DNA from 2 places in the Micromonospora sp. NPDC005237 genome. Region 1 is predicted to be linked to the other one. Evidence: riboswitches for the same ligand, from Rfam matches in the RefSeq annotation. Region 1 holds a riboswitch; the other holds the start of a gene.
The links. Region 1 has a riboswitch for cobalamin ahead of ABZT87_RS17825 (ribonucleoside-diphosphate reductase subunit alpha). Riboswitches for the same ligand answer to the same signal wherever they lie in the genome.
Positions count from the first base shown of each region.

Region 2: it holds a riboswitch for cobalamin, as region 1 does, so the genes downstream of both, cobN (cobaltochelatase subunit CobN) here and ABZT87_RS17825 (ribonucleoside-diphosphate reductase subunit alpha) in region 1, are expected to answer to the same signal.

Region 1 covers NZ_JBEXHJ010000006.1:126,447-134,418, reverse strand. The annotation lists gene ABZT87_RS17835 (family 43 glycosylhydrolase) at 1-1,657, shown strand, start outside; gene ABZT87_RS17830 (ribonucleotide-diphosphate reductase subunit beta) at 1,804-2,799, opposite strand; gene ABZT87_RS17825 (ribonucleoside-diphosphate reductase subunit alpha) at 2,850-5,240, opposite strand; cobalamin riboswitch at 5,377-5,597, opposite strand; cobalamin riboswitch at 5,794-5,868, shown strand; gene ABZT87_RS17820 (CbtB domain-containing protein) at 5,927-6,130, shown strand; gene ABZT87_RS17815 (CbtA family protein) at 6,121-6,891, shown strand; gene ABZT87_RS17810 (histidine phosphatase family protein) at 6,888-7,490, shown strand; gene ABZT87_RS17805 (GH92 family glycosyl hydrolase) at 7,849-7,972, opposite strand, start outside.
Region 2 covers NZ_JBEXHJ010000007.1:153,868-161,839, reverse strand. The annotation lists gene helR (RNA polymerase recycling motor ATPase HelR) at 1-310, opposite strand, end outside; gene ABZT87_RS20345 (hypothetical protein) at 573-908, shown strand; cobalamin riboswitch at 1,192-1,321, shown strand; gene cobN (cobaltochelatase subunit CobN) at 1,604-5,272, shown strand; gene ABZT87_RS20335 (VWA domain-containing protein) at 5,269-7,398, shown strand; gene cobO (cob(I)yrinic acid a,c-diamide adenosyltransferase) at 7,472-7,972, shown strand, end outside.

The DNA of each region.
Region 1 (7,972 bases):
CCTGGTGCACAACGGACGGGTCTACCTCTACACCGGCCACGACGAGGACGGCTCCACGTACTTCACGATGAAGGACTGGCGGGTGTGGTCGTCGGCCGACATGGTCAACTGGACCGACCACGGCTCGCCCCTGAGTCTCAGCACCTTCAGCTGGGCGAGCGCCAACGCGTGGGCCGGCCAGGTCGTCGCCCGCAACGGCAAGTTCTACTGGTACGTGCCGGTGACCGCCCGGGCGACCAACTCGATGGCCATCGGCGTCGCGGTCGCCGACAGCCCCACCGGGCCGTTCCGGGACGCCATCGGCCGTCCGCTGGTGGGCAACGGCGAGATCGACCCCACCGTCTTCATCGACGACGACGGCCAGGCGTACCTGTACTGGGGCAACCCGAACCTGTGGTACGTCCGGCTGAACGCGGACATGATCTCCTACAGCGGCAGCGCCACCAAGATTCCGCTCACCACCGCCGGGTTCGGCACCCGGACGGGGAACGCGAGCCGGCCGACCCTCTACGAAGAGGGCCCGTGGGTCTACAAGCGCAACGGTATCTACTACAACGTGTTCGCGGCGGAATGCTGCTCCGAGTTCATCGGTTACTCGACCGCGACCGGCCCGACCGGCCCCTGGACCTACCGCGGGACGGTCATGCCCCGCCAGGGCGCGAGCTTCACCAACCACCCCGGAGTCATCGACTTCAACGGCGGCTCGTACTTCTTCTACCACAACGGAGCGTTGCCCGGTGGCGGCGGCTACACCCGCTCGGTGGCCGTGGAGAAGTTCACCTACAACACCAACGGCACCATCCCGACGATCAACATGACCACGACGGGCGCCCCCCAGATCGGCACCCTGAACCCGTACGGGCGGCAGGAGGCCGAGACCATCGCCTGGGGCTCCGGCATCGAGACCGAGCCGGCCAGCGAGGGCGGGATGAACGTCGGGTTCATCGAGAACGGGGACTACATCAAGGTCAAGGGCGTGGGCTTCGGTACGGGCGCGACGTCCTTCTCCGCCCGGGTCGCCTCGGCCACGTCCGGTGGCACGATCGAACTGCGCCTCGGTAGCCCCACCGGCACCCGGGTGGGCAGCTGCGCGGTGCCGGGCACCGGCGGGTGGCAGACCTGGCAGACCATCTCCTGCCCGGTCAGCGGCGCCACCGGGACTCAGGACCTGTACCTGCGCTTCACCGGCGGCAGCGGCAACCTGTTCAACTTCAACTGGTGGCAGTTCCAGGCCGGCGGCACCACGACGCCCACCCCGACCCCCACCGCGACGTCGACGCCGACGCCCACCCCGACGCCGACGCCCACCCCCACGCCGACGCCGACGCCGACGCCGACGGTCCCGGCTGGGCAGTCCTGCGCGGTGACCAACACCGTGGTCAACACGTGGCAGGGCGGATTCGAAGGGCGGCTCACGGTCACCAACTCCGGGGCCTCGTCGCTCGACGGGTGGCGGGTCACCTTCACCCTCCCCAGTGGGCAGACGGTGTCACAGGTCTGGAACGGCACCCTCACCCAGACGGGCAACCAGGTGACCGTCGCGAACGCCGCCTACAACGGGCAGCTCGCGCCGGGAACGTCGACCACCGCTGGCTACCTCAGCACGAGCGCCACCGCCAGTCCGCCGACCATCACCCCGACCTGCTCCCCCGCCTGAGGGTCACTCCACCCCCAAGAACACCCCCACCCCATCCCCACCTCGCCCGCCGCCGACGTTGATCATGAATTTGGTGCCCCTGACACGCCGATAGGGGAGCAGCAACTTCCTGGTCGACGGGGTGGGGAGGGGGTGGGGTGGGGGTCCTAGAAGTCGTCGTCGAAGGCCACCGTCCCGGTCACTCCCACCTGGTACGCCGACACCCGCCGCTCGAAGAAGTTGGACAGCTCCTGGACGTCCTGCAACTCCATGAAGGCGAACGGGTTGGCGGACCCGTAGTGCGGGGCGATCCCGAGCTGGACGAGACGGCGGTCGGCGACGTGCTGGAGATACTCCCGCATGTCCACCAGGGTGAGACCGGGCACGCCCTGACCCACCAGGTCCTCGGCGAACTGGACCTCGCACTCGACGGCCTCGGTGAGCATCTGGCGAACCTGGTCGGCGAGATCGTCGTCGAACAGGTCGGGCTCCTCGGCACGCACGGTGTCCACCACGTCGAATGCGAACGCCATGTGCATTGACTCGTCGCGGAAGACCCAGTTGGTGCCGGAGGCCAGGCCGTGCAGCAGGCCGCGGGAGCGCAGGAAGTAGACGTACGCGAACGCGCCGTAGAAGAACAATCCCTCGATGCAGGCGGCGAAGCAGATGAGGTTGAGCAGGAACGCGCGCCGGTCGTCCCGGGTCCGCAGCTCGCGCAACTCCCCCAGCGAGTCGATCCAGCGGAAGCAGAACTCGGCCTTGCGGCGGATCGAGGGGATGTTCTCGATGGCGGCGAAGGCGGCGAACCGCTCGGTCTCGTCGGGCACGTACGTGTCGAGCAGGTTGAGGTAGAACTGGACGTGCACGGCCTCCTCGAACAGCTGCCGCGACAGGTAGAGGCGGCCTTCCGGGCTGTTGACGTGCTGGTACAGGTTGAGCACGAGGTTGTTGGCGACGATCGTGTCGCCGGTGGCGAAGAACGCGACGAGGCGGCTGACCAGGTGCCGCTCGGCCGGCGACAGCCTGTCCAGATCGGCGAGGTCGGCGTGCAGGTCGACCTCCTCGACCGTCCAGGTGTTGCGGATGGCGGCGCGGAACCGGTCGAAGAAGTGCGGGTAGCGCATCGGGCGGAGAGTGAGATCCATCCCGGGGTCGAGCAGCATGTGCGTGGTCCTCGCGTCGGCGGTGGTGTCGGCGGTGGTGTCGGACGCGGTCACTGGCACGCCTCGCACGACTCGGGGTTCTCCAGCGAGCAGGCCAGCGCCTCGGCGTCGCTCGTCGACGGCGTGACGAGGGCGACGGCGGCGGGCGTGACGGTGGCCTGCTGGATGCGCGTGGCGGGACGGGAGCGCAGGTAGTAGGTGGTCTTCAGCCCGGTCTTCCAGGCGTACAGGTACATCGAGGAGAGCTTGCCGATGGTGGGCGAGGCCAGGAACAGGTTCAGCGACTGGGACTGGTCGATGAACGGGGCGCGGGCGGCGGCCAGGTCGATCAGCGCCCGCTGCGGCAGCTCCCACGCGGTGCGGAACAGCTCCCGTACGTCGGCCGGGAGTTCCACGACGTCCTGCACCGACCCCTCCGCGCGCCGGATCGCCGACCGGACCTGCTCGGTCCACAGGCCACGCGCCTTCAGCTCGCGGACCAGGGCCGTGTTGACCTGGAGGAACTCCCCGGACAGGGTCTCGCGCTTGAACAGGTTCGAAACCTGCGGCTCGATGCACTCGTAACACCCGGCGATCGAGGCGATGGTCGCGGTCGGCGCGACCGCCACCAGCAGCGAGTTGCGCAGCCCGTACTCCCCGACCCGCTGGCGCAGCGCGGCCCAGCGCGCGGTCTGCGTACCCTCGACACCCCACAGGTCGGGTTGGAGCTGGCCCCGCGCGGCCCGGGTCTGCGCGTACGCCGGATGGGCGCCGAACTCACGCGCCAGGTCGGCGGAGGTCTCCAGCGCGGTCAGGTACAGCTCCTCGCTGATCCGGGTGGACAGCTCCCGCGCGGCCGGCGAGTCGAACGGCAGCCGCAGTGCGAAGAACACGTCCTGCAGGCCCATCAGCCCGAGCCCGACCGGCCGCCAACGGGGGTTGCTCGCCGCCGCCTGCGATGTCGGGTAGTAGTTGATGTCGATGACCCGGTCGAGGAACGTCACCGCGGTCCGGACCGTGGCGCGCAGTCGCGGCCAGTCGATGCCGCTCCCGGTCAGGTGGGCGGCGACGTTCACCGAGCCGAGGTTGCACACCGCGGTCTCGGCGTCGCTGGACACCTCGATGATCTCGGTGCACAGGTTGGACAGGTGCACCACGTTGCCCGGCTCGGCCGTCTGGTTGCACAGCCGGTTGGCCGCGTCCTTGAAGGTCATCCAGCCGTTGCCGGTCTGGGCCAGGGTGCGCATCATCTTCCCGTACAGCTCCCGCGCCGGCACCTGCCGCACGTAGCGGCCCTGCGCCTCGGCCGCCCGGTACGCGGCGTCGAACCGCTCCCCCCACAGGTCGGGCAGCTCGGGAACCTCGTCCGGGTCGAACAGCGACCACACCTCGTCGGCCTCGACCCGGCGCATGAACTCGTCCGGGATCCAGTTGGCGAGGTTCAGGTTGTGGGTACGCCGGGCGTCCTCGCCGGTGTTGTCCCGCAGTTGCAGGAACTCCTCGATGTCCGGATGCCACGGCTCCAGGTAGACGCAGGCCGCGCCCTTGCGCCGGCCGCCCTGGTTGACCGCGGCGACGCTCGCGTCGAGCGTACGCAGCCACGGCACGATCCCGTTGGACTGCCCGTTGGTGCCGCGGATCAGCGCGCCCCGGGACCGGACCCGGGAGTACGCGATGCCGATGCCACCGGCGAACTTGGACAGGTTCGCGACCTGGGCGTAGCGCTGGTAGATCGAGTCCAACTCGTCGCGCGGCGAGTCGACGAGGTAGCACGAGGACATCTGCGTGTGCCGGGTACCGGAGTTGAACAGCGTCGGTGAGCTGGGCAGGTAGGCCAGGCTGGACATCAGCCGGTAGAAGTCGACCGCCTCGTCCGGCGTACGGGACAGGCCGCAGGCCACCCGCAGCAGCCAGTACTGCGGGCTCTCCAGCACCAGCCGGCTGGTGGGGTGGCGCAGCAGGTACCGGTCGTAGACCGTACGCAGCCCGAAGTACTCGAAGCGGCGGTCGCCGTCGGCGTCGACGGCGTCGTCGAGCAAGCTGCCGTGCGCGGCGACGAACGCGGCGGTCTCGTCTCCGATCAGCCCCTGCGCGTGGCCGGTCCGGATCGCCGCGCTGAACGAGGTGACGCCCTGTCGGCGTACCTCCCGGTCGATGTGGCTGGCCAGCAGCCGGGCGGCGAGGCGCGAGTACTGCGGCTCCGTACCGATCATCTCGGCAGCGGTCTGGATGGTCAGCCGGTCCAGCTCGGCTGTCGTCGCGCCGTCGTACAGGCCGCTGATCGTGCGGGTCGCCACCCGCAGCGGGTCGACGTCGGGCAGGTCGTCGGCCCAGCGCTCGACCTCGGCGACGAGCCTGCGCACGTCCACCGGCTCGCTGGCGCCGCCGCGTTCGCGGACCTGCCCCGGCGTACGCCGCAGGGCCGTCTCGCCGCCGGCCGCGGCTACCTCGGTAACTGTCACCACTCACTCCTCGCGAGCTTGAGGACCTGATGGCCCTCGGCACGAGGAGACCGACACCGGCGGACGCCACGCCGGCGGCGCGGATCCGAGAGGCGTCGGCCGTCCCACGCGGCCTCGGACCACCGCCCACCCGGATGCGGGTACGCGGCGCGCTGGCAGGTCTTCGGACTCGCGGGCACGACCGGGGTTCACCCGGTCCCCTACTGGCCGTCGCTTCCCAGGCCAGGTGGCGGCCCAGTGCTGATGACGGCTGTCGTTCCCACTCACCGCTGCGGGGCAGTCCCGGAATTCCACCGGGTTCCCTCTTGCCTCGGCCACTCTGGGATGAGTGGCCGAACCAGCTGCGGTCGACACCATATATAGGGGCGACTGGGTTTGTCACACCCCACATGTCGGGTCCGGGCGTGTCGCGGTCGTCGCTGACTGCCGTCGTCGATCCGTCGGCGACGGCAGACGTGCGAGCATCGGGCGGCGTCGCGTTCGGACACCGCAGTCGGCTTGACCGACCGAACCGGCACCGATACGGTCGACCCACTATCTGCGGCGACGCGAGGGAAGCCGGTGAGAATCCGGCGCGGTCGCGCCACTGTGAGCGGTCCCCGACCCCGGGGGCCGCGAGCCAGGACGCTCGGTCGTCCGCAGCCTTGCGATGGGGACGCGTCATCCCCGAGGAGGTTCGTGCACCCATGTCCAGTTCCACGTCCAGCCAGCCGCTGGCGCACCCCGCTGCCCCGACCCGTCTCCTGTGGACGGTCCTGGCCACCGTCGCCGTGCTCACCCTGCTGGCCTATCTCGTCGCCTTCGACCAGGGCGCGGTCTCGCGCAGCGGGACGTACCTGCACGAGCTGATGCACGACGGCCGGCACCTGCTCGGTGTCCCGTGCCACTGAGCGGCACCAGCACCGCACCCACCTTCGTCACGGTTCTCCTGCGCGGGCTGCTCGCCGGCCTGGTGGCCGGCCTGCTCGCCGGAACGTTCGCCTACGTCGTCGGCGAACCCCACGTCGAGGCGGCCATCGCCATCGAGGAGGCGGCGGCACACGCCGAACCCGCCACCGGGGGGCACCAGCACGACGAGGACGCTCTGGTCAGCAGGAACGGCCAGCGCGGCGGGCTGTTCCTGGCCACCGCCCTGTTCGGGGCCGCGATGGGTGGCCTGCTGGCCACCGCGTACGTCCTGCTGAACCGGCGGCGGCGCACGGTTGACGACGGGTGGTCCGGCCTGCTGCTGGCCGGCGGCGCGCTGCTCGGCGCGGTGATCGTGCCGTTCCTCAAATACCCGCCGAACCCGCCGGCCGTCGGCGACCCGGCCACCATCAACCAGCGCACGGTCACCTACCTGCTGCTGGTGGTCCTCGGCCTGGTGGCGGTCTGGTCCGGTTCGCTGGGCTACCGGTCGGTCGGCGAGCAGGCGCCGGTGTGGCTGCGCGCCGCCGCGGCGGTCGGCGGGTTCCTGCTGGTCACCGGCGTGGCCTACGTGGTGCTGCCGTCGTTCCAGGAGGTCCCGGGGGACTTCCCCGCCACGCTGCTGTGGAGCTTCCGGCTCGCCTCCCTCGGCACCCAGGTGGTGCTGTGGACCGGGATCGGCCTGCTCTTCGCCGCCCTGATGCACCGGCAGCGCGCGGTCACCGACGCACGACTGGCCGGGTGAACGCCACCAGCCTGCGGCTGGTCGCCCACGGTCACACCGCCGCCCTGCGGCGGGCCCGGTTCGGCGGGGACGACGCACTGGACGAGGGTGGCCGCAGCGCCGCCCTCGCCCTGTCCCCCACCGTGCTGGGCCGGCGGGCATCATCGGGCGACACGGACGCCTGCCTGTCCAGCCCCGCGGCGGCGGCCGTCCAGACCGCGTACGCCCTCGGTCTCGCGCCCGCTGTGGAGACGGCGCTGGCCGACTGCGACTACGGCGACTGGACCGGCCGGTCGCTGGAGGAGATCGGCGTCGCGCAGCCCGACGCGCTGCGCGAGTGGCTGTCCACCCCGGACGCCGCGCCGCACGGGGGCGAGTCCGTCGCCGCCCTGCACGAGCGCGTCGGCCGGTGGCTGGACGAACAGCGCGGCCTCGGCCGACGGGTCACGGCCGTCACCCACCCGCTCGTGATCCGGGTCGCGGTCGTGCACGCCCTGGGACTGCCGCTGGCGACGTACCGGCAACTGGACGTCGAGCCGTTGGCGGTCGTCCGGCTCACCGGCCAGGGCCCACGGTGGCGGCTCCGCCTGAGCGCGCCTCCGGCACCTGCGAGCGGGTGACGAGGTCGACCACGGCCCCTGTAGAGCTGCCCCAGATTTGGGGCGGCATGGAAGCGGTGGGGTCGGGCTGCCGGCAGGCGTACAGACCGGTGAGCGACATACCGCAGAGGTATGAATATGACTCTGAGGTATGTGCCTCACGGGCGACGCGCCCTCGCCCGCCGCGCGGGGCGACAGGGCCACGCAAGACCGGCGGCCGCGCGACCCGCGACGCACGAAGCGCGACGCACGACCACGACGCGTGACGCACGACCACGACGCGTGACGCGCGCGGGTCTGGGGGTCGAGAGCGGGCGGGCCCAGGACGGGTGTCGGGCGGGCCGTGAAGCACGGCCCGCCCGACTGTGTTGTTCCCGGCTTACTTCGCGCCGGTGACCGTGAACGGTCGGGACACCGCCGTCGCCGACGTGGCGCCGGACAGCGTCACACTGGTCACGCCCGGCTGCGCCGAATCCGGAACGGTGACGGTCGCGCCGGAGACC
Region 2 (7,972 bases), on a different contig from region 1:
AGACCGGCTCGGGGTCGTCCGCGCTGACGATGCGCCCGAGGCACAGGTCCAGACCGAAGCGCCGCAGGGCGCGCAGGCGAGCGGTCAGCCGGCGGATCTCCTCGTCCCGGACTACCGCCTGGCGGCCCTTGCCGGCGGGTGCCCGGCGCTCGGCGTCGAGGCGGTCGGACAGCTCGGCGATCGACTGCTCCAGGCTCGCCGCGATGACGGCGAAGTGCTGCTCGTCACGGTCGATCAGCGCCGGGTCGGCCTTGGCGGCGAGGTTGTCGGGAAGGTCGAACGCGCTGGCCGCCGCCGACGAGTTGTGCATGTATTGGCTCCCGTTTCCGCAGGTCCTGGCCTTGGACGGGCAATTCTGCGGTACACCTGGGGCCTTGCCGCAAGTCCCCCCATGCGGTATATGTTGGATATGGCGGGGAGTGTTGTCCCCCGCTTTCAGGGCTTCCGTTCGGTACGCCCGCTCCAGCGGTTCCGTCCGCGCTCCGCCGAGTCAGATTTCTCCCAGCTGGCGTGCAGCGTATTGCCAGGAATCGGTGCTGAACTGGAGTGGCGTCCGAGGAGAGGGGCTGGGCATGGGCTGGTTCAACCGGCGGTCACGGGGCACCGAGGCGACCCCAACGAAGCTGGACCGCGAGGCCACCCGGGACGATCTCGCCGCGCTGGAGTCGTTCGTCGCCAGCCGGCGGGGAGTGGAGTTCTACCTGGAGCCGGAGACCACCGCCACCGACACCACAGTGGTGGCGATCGCCCACGACGGCGAATGGATCCGCCGCCGCACCGGCACACCCCGCGCGGCGGGCGCCATCGCCCGCAAGCACGCGGTGCCGCTGTACGAGGCGGCCCGCACCGGCTACCCGGAGCGGATGCGGGTGTGGAATCGGGCACACCCGGAGCGCCACGCCCGCTGAGACTCCTCCGCCCAGAAGCCACCACCGCCGGGCCAGCGGCGCGAGCCAGAGTGCTCCGCCGATCCTTTGCTCTGCTTACCAATAAGCGCCAGTGACGCCCCATTCCCGTTGCGTATAGGGAAGCAGAGCAAAGGATGTCGGGCATTGATCCGGGGCATCGAGGTCGGGTGATCCGCTGTCGCGTCGAGAGTTGAGGCTCGGTGACGCACGCCCGTTCGTCGGGCCGGAGCAGCGTTGACCCGCAGCGCAGGGGTGTGGCAGCATTCGCGGCCTGACGGCAGTGAAGGAAGTCGGTGCGAATCCGACGCGGTCCCGCCACTGTCACCGGGGAGCGATCCCCCCTCGTGAGTCACGGCCGTGTGTCTGCGGTTGGAAGGCCGGGGGAGAGCGTCGATCCGGAAGCCAGGATACTTCGGCCGTCGGGACGTACCCCAGGGCGTGGACACCCGAGGAGGACCCGATGACGCTTGGCGTCTCCATCATCGACGGCTGCTGCCGTCCTGCGCACCGCGGCCGTGCCGCCGCCGCGATCGGCATCGACTCCGTTCACCGCTGAGTTCCGGACCGCGCCGCCCGTCGCTCCCGGCCGCAGGCCGCTGAGCCGGCCGGATCGCGGCCTCCGCTGAACCCTGCGCCCATCCCACGTCGCCAGGCCGCTCTCGCGAGCGTGCCGACGTTACCGTCCGGAGCCTGCCGTGCGCGTTCTGCTGCTCTCCACCGCCGACACCGACCTGCTGGCCGCCCGCGCCAGTGACGCCGACTACCGGCTCGCCAACCCGGCGCGGGTGGCGGCCGACGAGGTGCCCGCCCTGCTCGACGGGGTCGACCTCGCCGTCGTACGCCTGCTCGGGGGTCGGCAGGCGTGGCCGGACGGCCTCGCCGCGGTGCTCGCCACCGGCGTGCCGACGGTCGTGCTCGGCGGTGAGGCGGTGCCCGACGCGGAGCTGATGGCGATCTCCACGGTGCCGTCCGGAGTGGTCACCCAGGCGCTGGCCTACCTGGTGGAGGGCGGGCCGGACAACCTCGGGCACCTGGCCCGGTTCCTCTGCGACACGGTGCTGCTCACCGGCGAGGGGTTCGCCCCGCCCGCGCCGACCCCGGCGTACGGCGTACACGGCGACCACCCGACCGACCCGCGGCGGCCCACCGTGGGGATCGTCTTCTACCGGGCGCACGCCCTCGCCGGCAACACCGCCTTCGTCGACGTCCTGGCCGAGGCCGTGCGGGAGGCCGGGGGCAACCCGCTGCCGATCTTCTGTGGCTCGCTGCGGGGCCTGACCACGGGCGCGGGCCCGCTCGGGCTGTTTGCCCGCTGTGACGCGCTGCTGGTCACCGTGCTCGCGGCCGGCGGCGCGGTCGCCGCCGACGCGTCCGGGGGCGGCGACGAGGACGCGTGGGACGTCGGCGCGCTCGCCGCCCTGGACGTGCCCGTCATTCAGGCGCTCTGCCTGACCAGCACCAGGGAGCAGTGGGCCGGCAGCGACGCCGGGCTGTCCCCGTTGGACGCGGCGATGCAGGTGGCCATCCCCGAGTTCGACGGACGGATCGTCACCGTGCCGTTCTCGTTCAAGCGGATCGACGCGGACGGCCTCTCGGTCTACGCCGCCGACCCCGAGCGGGCCGCCCGGGTGGCCGGCATCGCGGTACGTCACGCCCGGCTGCGGTACGTGCCCAACGCCGACAAGCGGGTCGCCGTCGTGCTCAGCTCGTACCCCACCAAGCACTCCCGGGTCGGCAACGCCGTCGGGCTGGACACCCCCGTCTCGGCGGTCCGGCTGCTCGCCGCACTGGCCGAGGCGGGTTACCACCTGGGGGACGCGCCGCCGCCCGACGACGGCGATGCGCTGATCCACGCCCTGATCGCCGCCGGTGGGCACGACGTGGAGTGGCTCACCCCGGAGCAGTTGGCCGCCGCCGAGGCCCGGGTGCCCGGCGAGACCTATCGGCGGTGGTTCGACCAGGTACCGGCCGAGCTGCGTGAGCGGATGCGGGAGCACTGGGGTGAGCCGCCCGGCGAGCTCTACACCGACGGCGGGGATCTCGTGCTCGCCGGGCTGCGCTTCGGCAACGTGGTGCTGCTGATCCAGCCGCCGCGTGGCTTCGGGGAGAACCCGATCGCCATCTACCACGACCCGGACCTGCCGCCGAGCCACCACTACCTGGCCGCGTACCGCTGGCTGGCCGCGCCCGTCGCGGACGGCGGCTTCGGCGCGGACGCCGTGGTGCACCTGGGCAAGCACGGCACCCTGGAGTGGCTACCCGGCAAGGGCCTCGGCCTGGCGGCCGACTGCGCGCCCGACGCGGTCCTCGGTGACCTGCCGCTGGTCTACCCGTTCATCGTCAACGACCCCGGCGAGGGCACCCAGGCCAAGCGGCGCGCACACGCCGTGGTGATCGACCACCTGGTGCCGCCGATGGCCCGCGCCGAGACCTACGGCGACCTGGCCAAGCTGGAGCAACTGCTCGACGAGTACGCCACCGTGCAGGCCCTCGACCCGGCCAAGGTGCCGACCGTGCGGGCGCAGATCTGGGACCTGGTGCGCGCCGCCGAGCTGCATCACGACCTGCACGCCGAGGCGATGCCCGACGCCGACGACTTCGACGACTTCGTGCTGCACCTCGACGGGTACCTCTGTGAGGTCAAGGACGTGCAGATCCGCGACGGCCTGCACATCCTCGCCGACGCGCCCGTCGGCGAACCGCGGGTCAACCTGGTCCTCGCGGTGCTGCGCGCACCCCAGATCTGGGGCGGCAACCACGCCCTGCCCGGCCTGCGACAGGCCCTCGCCGCCGCGTACGGCCTCGACGAGCAGGAACTGCTGGCGGCACCGGGCGAACGACTGGCGGTGCCCACGGCGTTGACCGACGTGGTGGACGGGCCGGCCGGCACGGCCGCCGACGCCGTCGACCTCATCGAGGCGCTCGCCCGGAGGTTGGTCATCGGGATGGAGACGCTCGGCTGGGACGCCGAGGCCGTCAACGCGGTGGTCGCCGAGGTGACCGGGCAGCCGATCCCGGACGTCGTCGCGGTGCTGCGCTTCGCCGCCACCGAACTGGTGCCCCGGCTGGCGCGCACCACCGACGAGCTGACCCACACCCTCGGGGCGCTCGACGGGCGGTTCGTGCCGCCCGGACCGTCCGGTTCACCCACCCGGGGCCTGGTCAACGTGCTGCCCACCGGCCGCAACTTCTACTCGGTCGACCCGAAGGCCATCCCCAGCCGCAACGCCTGGGACGTCGGGGTGGCCCTCGCGGACTCGCTGCTGGCCCGGCACCTCGCCGACACCGGCACGTACCCCCGCTCGGTGGGGTTGACCGTGTGGGGCACCAGCGCCATGCGCACCCAGGGCGACGACATCGCCGAGGTGCTCGCGCTGCTGGGCTGCCGCCCGGTGTGGGACGACCGGTCCCGGCGGGTCACCGGCATCGACGTGGTGCCGACCGCCGAGCTGGGCCGGCCCCGCGTCGACGTGACCGTGCGCATCTCCGGCTTCTTCCGCGACGCGTTCCCGCACGTCGTGGCGCTGCTCGACGACGCCGTACGGCGGGTCGCCGCGCTGGACGAGCCGGACGAGGAGAACTACGTGCGGGCGCACGTCGCCGCCGACCTCGCCGAACACGGCGACGAGCGGCGGGCCACCGCCCGGATCTTCGGCTCCAAGCCCGGGGCGTACGGCGCGGGCCTGCTGCCGCTGATCGACGCGCGGACCTGGCGCAGCGACGCCGACCTCGCCGAGGTGTACGCGGTGTGGGGCGGCTACGCGTACGGCCGGGGCCTGGACGGGCGGGAGGCGCGCGCCGACATGGAACGCTCGTTCGCGCGGATCGCGGTGGCGGTGAAGAACCAGGACACCCGCGAGCACGACATCGTCGACTCGGACGACTACTTCCAATACCACGGCGGGATGGTGGCGATGGTCCGTCACCTCACCGGATCGTCGCCGCAGGCGTACGTGGGTGACTCGGCGATGCCGCACGACGTGCGCACCCGCACGCTGGGCGAGGAGACCCGGCGGGTGTTCCGGGCCCGGGTCGTCAACCCGAAGTGGATCGCGGCGATGCGCCGGCACGGCTACAAGGGCGCGTTCGAGCTGGCGGCCACCGTGGACTACCTGTTCGGCTACGACGCCACGGCCGGCGTGGTCGACGACTGGATGTACGAGCACCTGGCCGCCGCGTACCTCTTCGACGACACGACCCGGGAGTTCCTGGAGCAGTCCAACCCGTGGGCGCTGCGCGGCATCACCGAGCGGCTGCTGGAGGCCGCCGACCGGGGGCTGTGGGCCAAACCCGAGCCGGCCACCCTGGACCGACTCCGTGACACGTACCTGGCCAGCGAGGGCGACCTGGAGGACCGGGCATGATCACCTACCCGTTCAGCGCGGTGCTCGGCATGGCCGACATGCGGTTGGCGCTGCTGCTCAACGCTGTCTCCCCGGCGATCGGCGGGGTCCTCGTGCGCGGCGAGAAGGGCACCGCCAAGTCCACCGCCGTCCGGGCGCTCGCCGCGTTGCTGCCCCCGGTCCACCGGGTCGCCGGCTGCCGCTTCGGCTGCGACCCCGCCGAGCCCGACCCGGGCTGCCCGGACGGGCCGCACCCGGACGATGCCACCGTCGAGACCCGTCCGGCCCGTCTCGTGGAGTTGCCGGTCGGCGCCGCCGAGGACCGGGTCGTCGGCTCGCTCGACCTGGAGAAGGCCCTCGGTGCGGGGGTACGCGCCTTCGAACCGGGCCTGCTCGCCGCCGCGCACCGGGGCGTCCTCTACGTCGACGAGGTCAACCTGCTGCACGACCACCTCGTCGACCTGCTGCTCGACGCGGCGGCGATGGGCCGCAGCCACGTCGAGCGCGAGGGCGTCTCGGTCAGCCACGCGGCCCGCTTCCTGCTGGTCGGCACCATGAACCCGGAGGAGGGGGAGCTGCGCCCGCAGCTGCTCGACCGATTCGGGCTCACCGTCGAGGTGGGTGCCAGCCGGGACCCGGAGGTCCGGGTCGAGGTGGTGCGTCGCCGGCTCGCCGCCGACGCCGACCCGGCGGGCTTCGCCGCCCGCTGGGCCGACGCCGACGCGGAGATCGCCGGCCAGGTGGCCGCCGCCCGCCGCCGGCTTCCCGGGGTACGCCTTCCGGACGCCGCGCTGCGGCAGATCGCCGAGGTGTGCGCCGCGTTCGACGTGGACGGGATGCGCGCCGACATCGTCACCGCCCGTACCGCCCTCGCCCACGCGGCCTGGCACGGCCGGGACCGGGTCACCATCGACGACGTACGGGTCGCCGCCCGCCTCGCCCTGCCGCACCGCCGCCGCCGTGACCCGTTCGACACGCCGGGCCTGGATGAGAAGCGCCTCGACGAGGCGTTGCAGCGCGCCCAGGACGCCCACCCCGACGATCCGGACGACGACGGCGGCCCGCACGACGGTGGCCCCGCTGGATCGCGCCCCGACGGCTCGGACCCCGACGGTGGCGGCCCGGGCGGTGGCTCCGGCGGCCCCGGCGGCCCGGACGACGGCGGCGCCGACCGTCGTGGCCCGGACGACGGTGGCCCGCGGGGCGGTGCCGGCAGCGGTGCCGACCGCAGCGGCCCCGACGGTGCGGGACCCTACGGTGGCAGCTCCGACGGCAGCGACGACGCCGCTGACCAGGGTGAATCGACCCGGCAGCGGGGCTCCGGTGGGCAGGGGCAGCCGGTGGCCGTACCCCACGGTGGTCTGCGGGCCCGGCTGCTCACCGCGCCCGGCGTCGGTGACGGCGTGCCCGGGCGGCGGTCGCGCGCCCGCACCGGGCGGGGACGCACCACCGGGGCCCGGGTGCCGGCCGCTCGGGTCGGCGCGCTGCACCTGCCGGCCACGATTCGCGCCGCCGCGCCCCATCAGGCGGCCCGGGGGAGGCTGACCGGCCCGCTGCGACTGCGCCCGGACGACGTGCGGGAGGCGGTCCGGGAGGGGCGTGAGGGCAACCTCGTGCTGTTCGTGGTGGACGCGAGCGGGTCGATGGGCGCCCGGCAGCGGATGACCGCCGTGAAGGACGCGGTACTCGCGCTGCTCACCGACGCCTACCAGCGGCGGGACAAGGTCGCCGTGATCGCCTTCCGGGCCGGCGGTGCGCGGACGCTGCTGCCGGCCACCTCGTCGGTGCTGGCCGCCTCGACGCGGCTGGCCGAGCTGCCCACCGGTGGACGCACGCCGCTGGCCGAGGGCCTGCTCGCCGCCGCCGAGCTGCTGCGGCTGGAGCGCCGACGTGACCCGAAGCGCCGCCCCCTGGTCCTCATCGTCACCGACGGCAGAGCCACCGCCGGGCCGCGTCCACTGGACCGGGCCGCGGCGGCCGCGACGGTGCTGGCCGCGACAGCGGCCCCCTGCGTCGTCGTCGACTGTGAGTCCGGCCCGGTCCGTCTGCACCTGGCGCGGCGCCTGGCCACCCAGCTGAGCGCGCCCCTGACCCCCCTGGCTGCCCTGACCCGCCCCCGCGATCGTGTGGTTCCGGTCGCGACATGAGGGGACCACGTGCGCAGATGACCAGCAGAAACGGCACGATCGCGGGAGTGCCCGCGGGACGGGGGACGGGCTGATGCCACAGGGACAGCCGAGCGTGGTGCCCGCTGACGGGTTGACGACCCGGCAGCGGCGGCACCGGCCACTGCTGATCGTCCACACCGGACAGATGAAGGGGAAGTCGACCGCTGCCTTCGGGTTGGCGTTGCGGGCGTGGACCGCCGGCCTGCCGGTCGGGGTGTTCCAGTTCGTCAAGAGCGCCAAGTGGCGGGTGGGGGAGGAGAACGCCTTCCGGGCGCTCGGCGAGGTGCACGAGCGTACCGGCCAGGGCGCGCCGGTGGCCTGGCACAAGATGGGCGAGGGCTGGTCCTGGATCCAGCGCGGCGGCGAGGCCGACCATGCCGCGGACGCCCTGGAGGGCTGGCGGCAGATCCAGCGCGACCTGGCCGCGCAGCGGTACGGGCTGTACGTGCTGGACGAGTTCACCTACCCGATGAAGTGGGGTTGGGTCGACGTCGACGAGGTGGTCGCCACCCTGGCCGACCGCCCCGGCTTCCAGCACGTCGTCATCACCGGC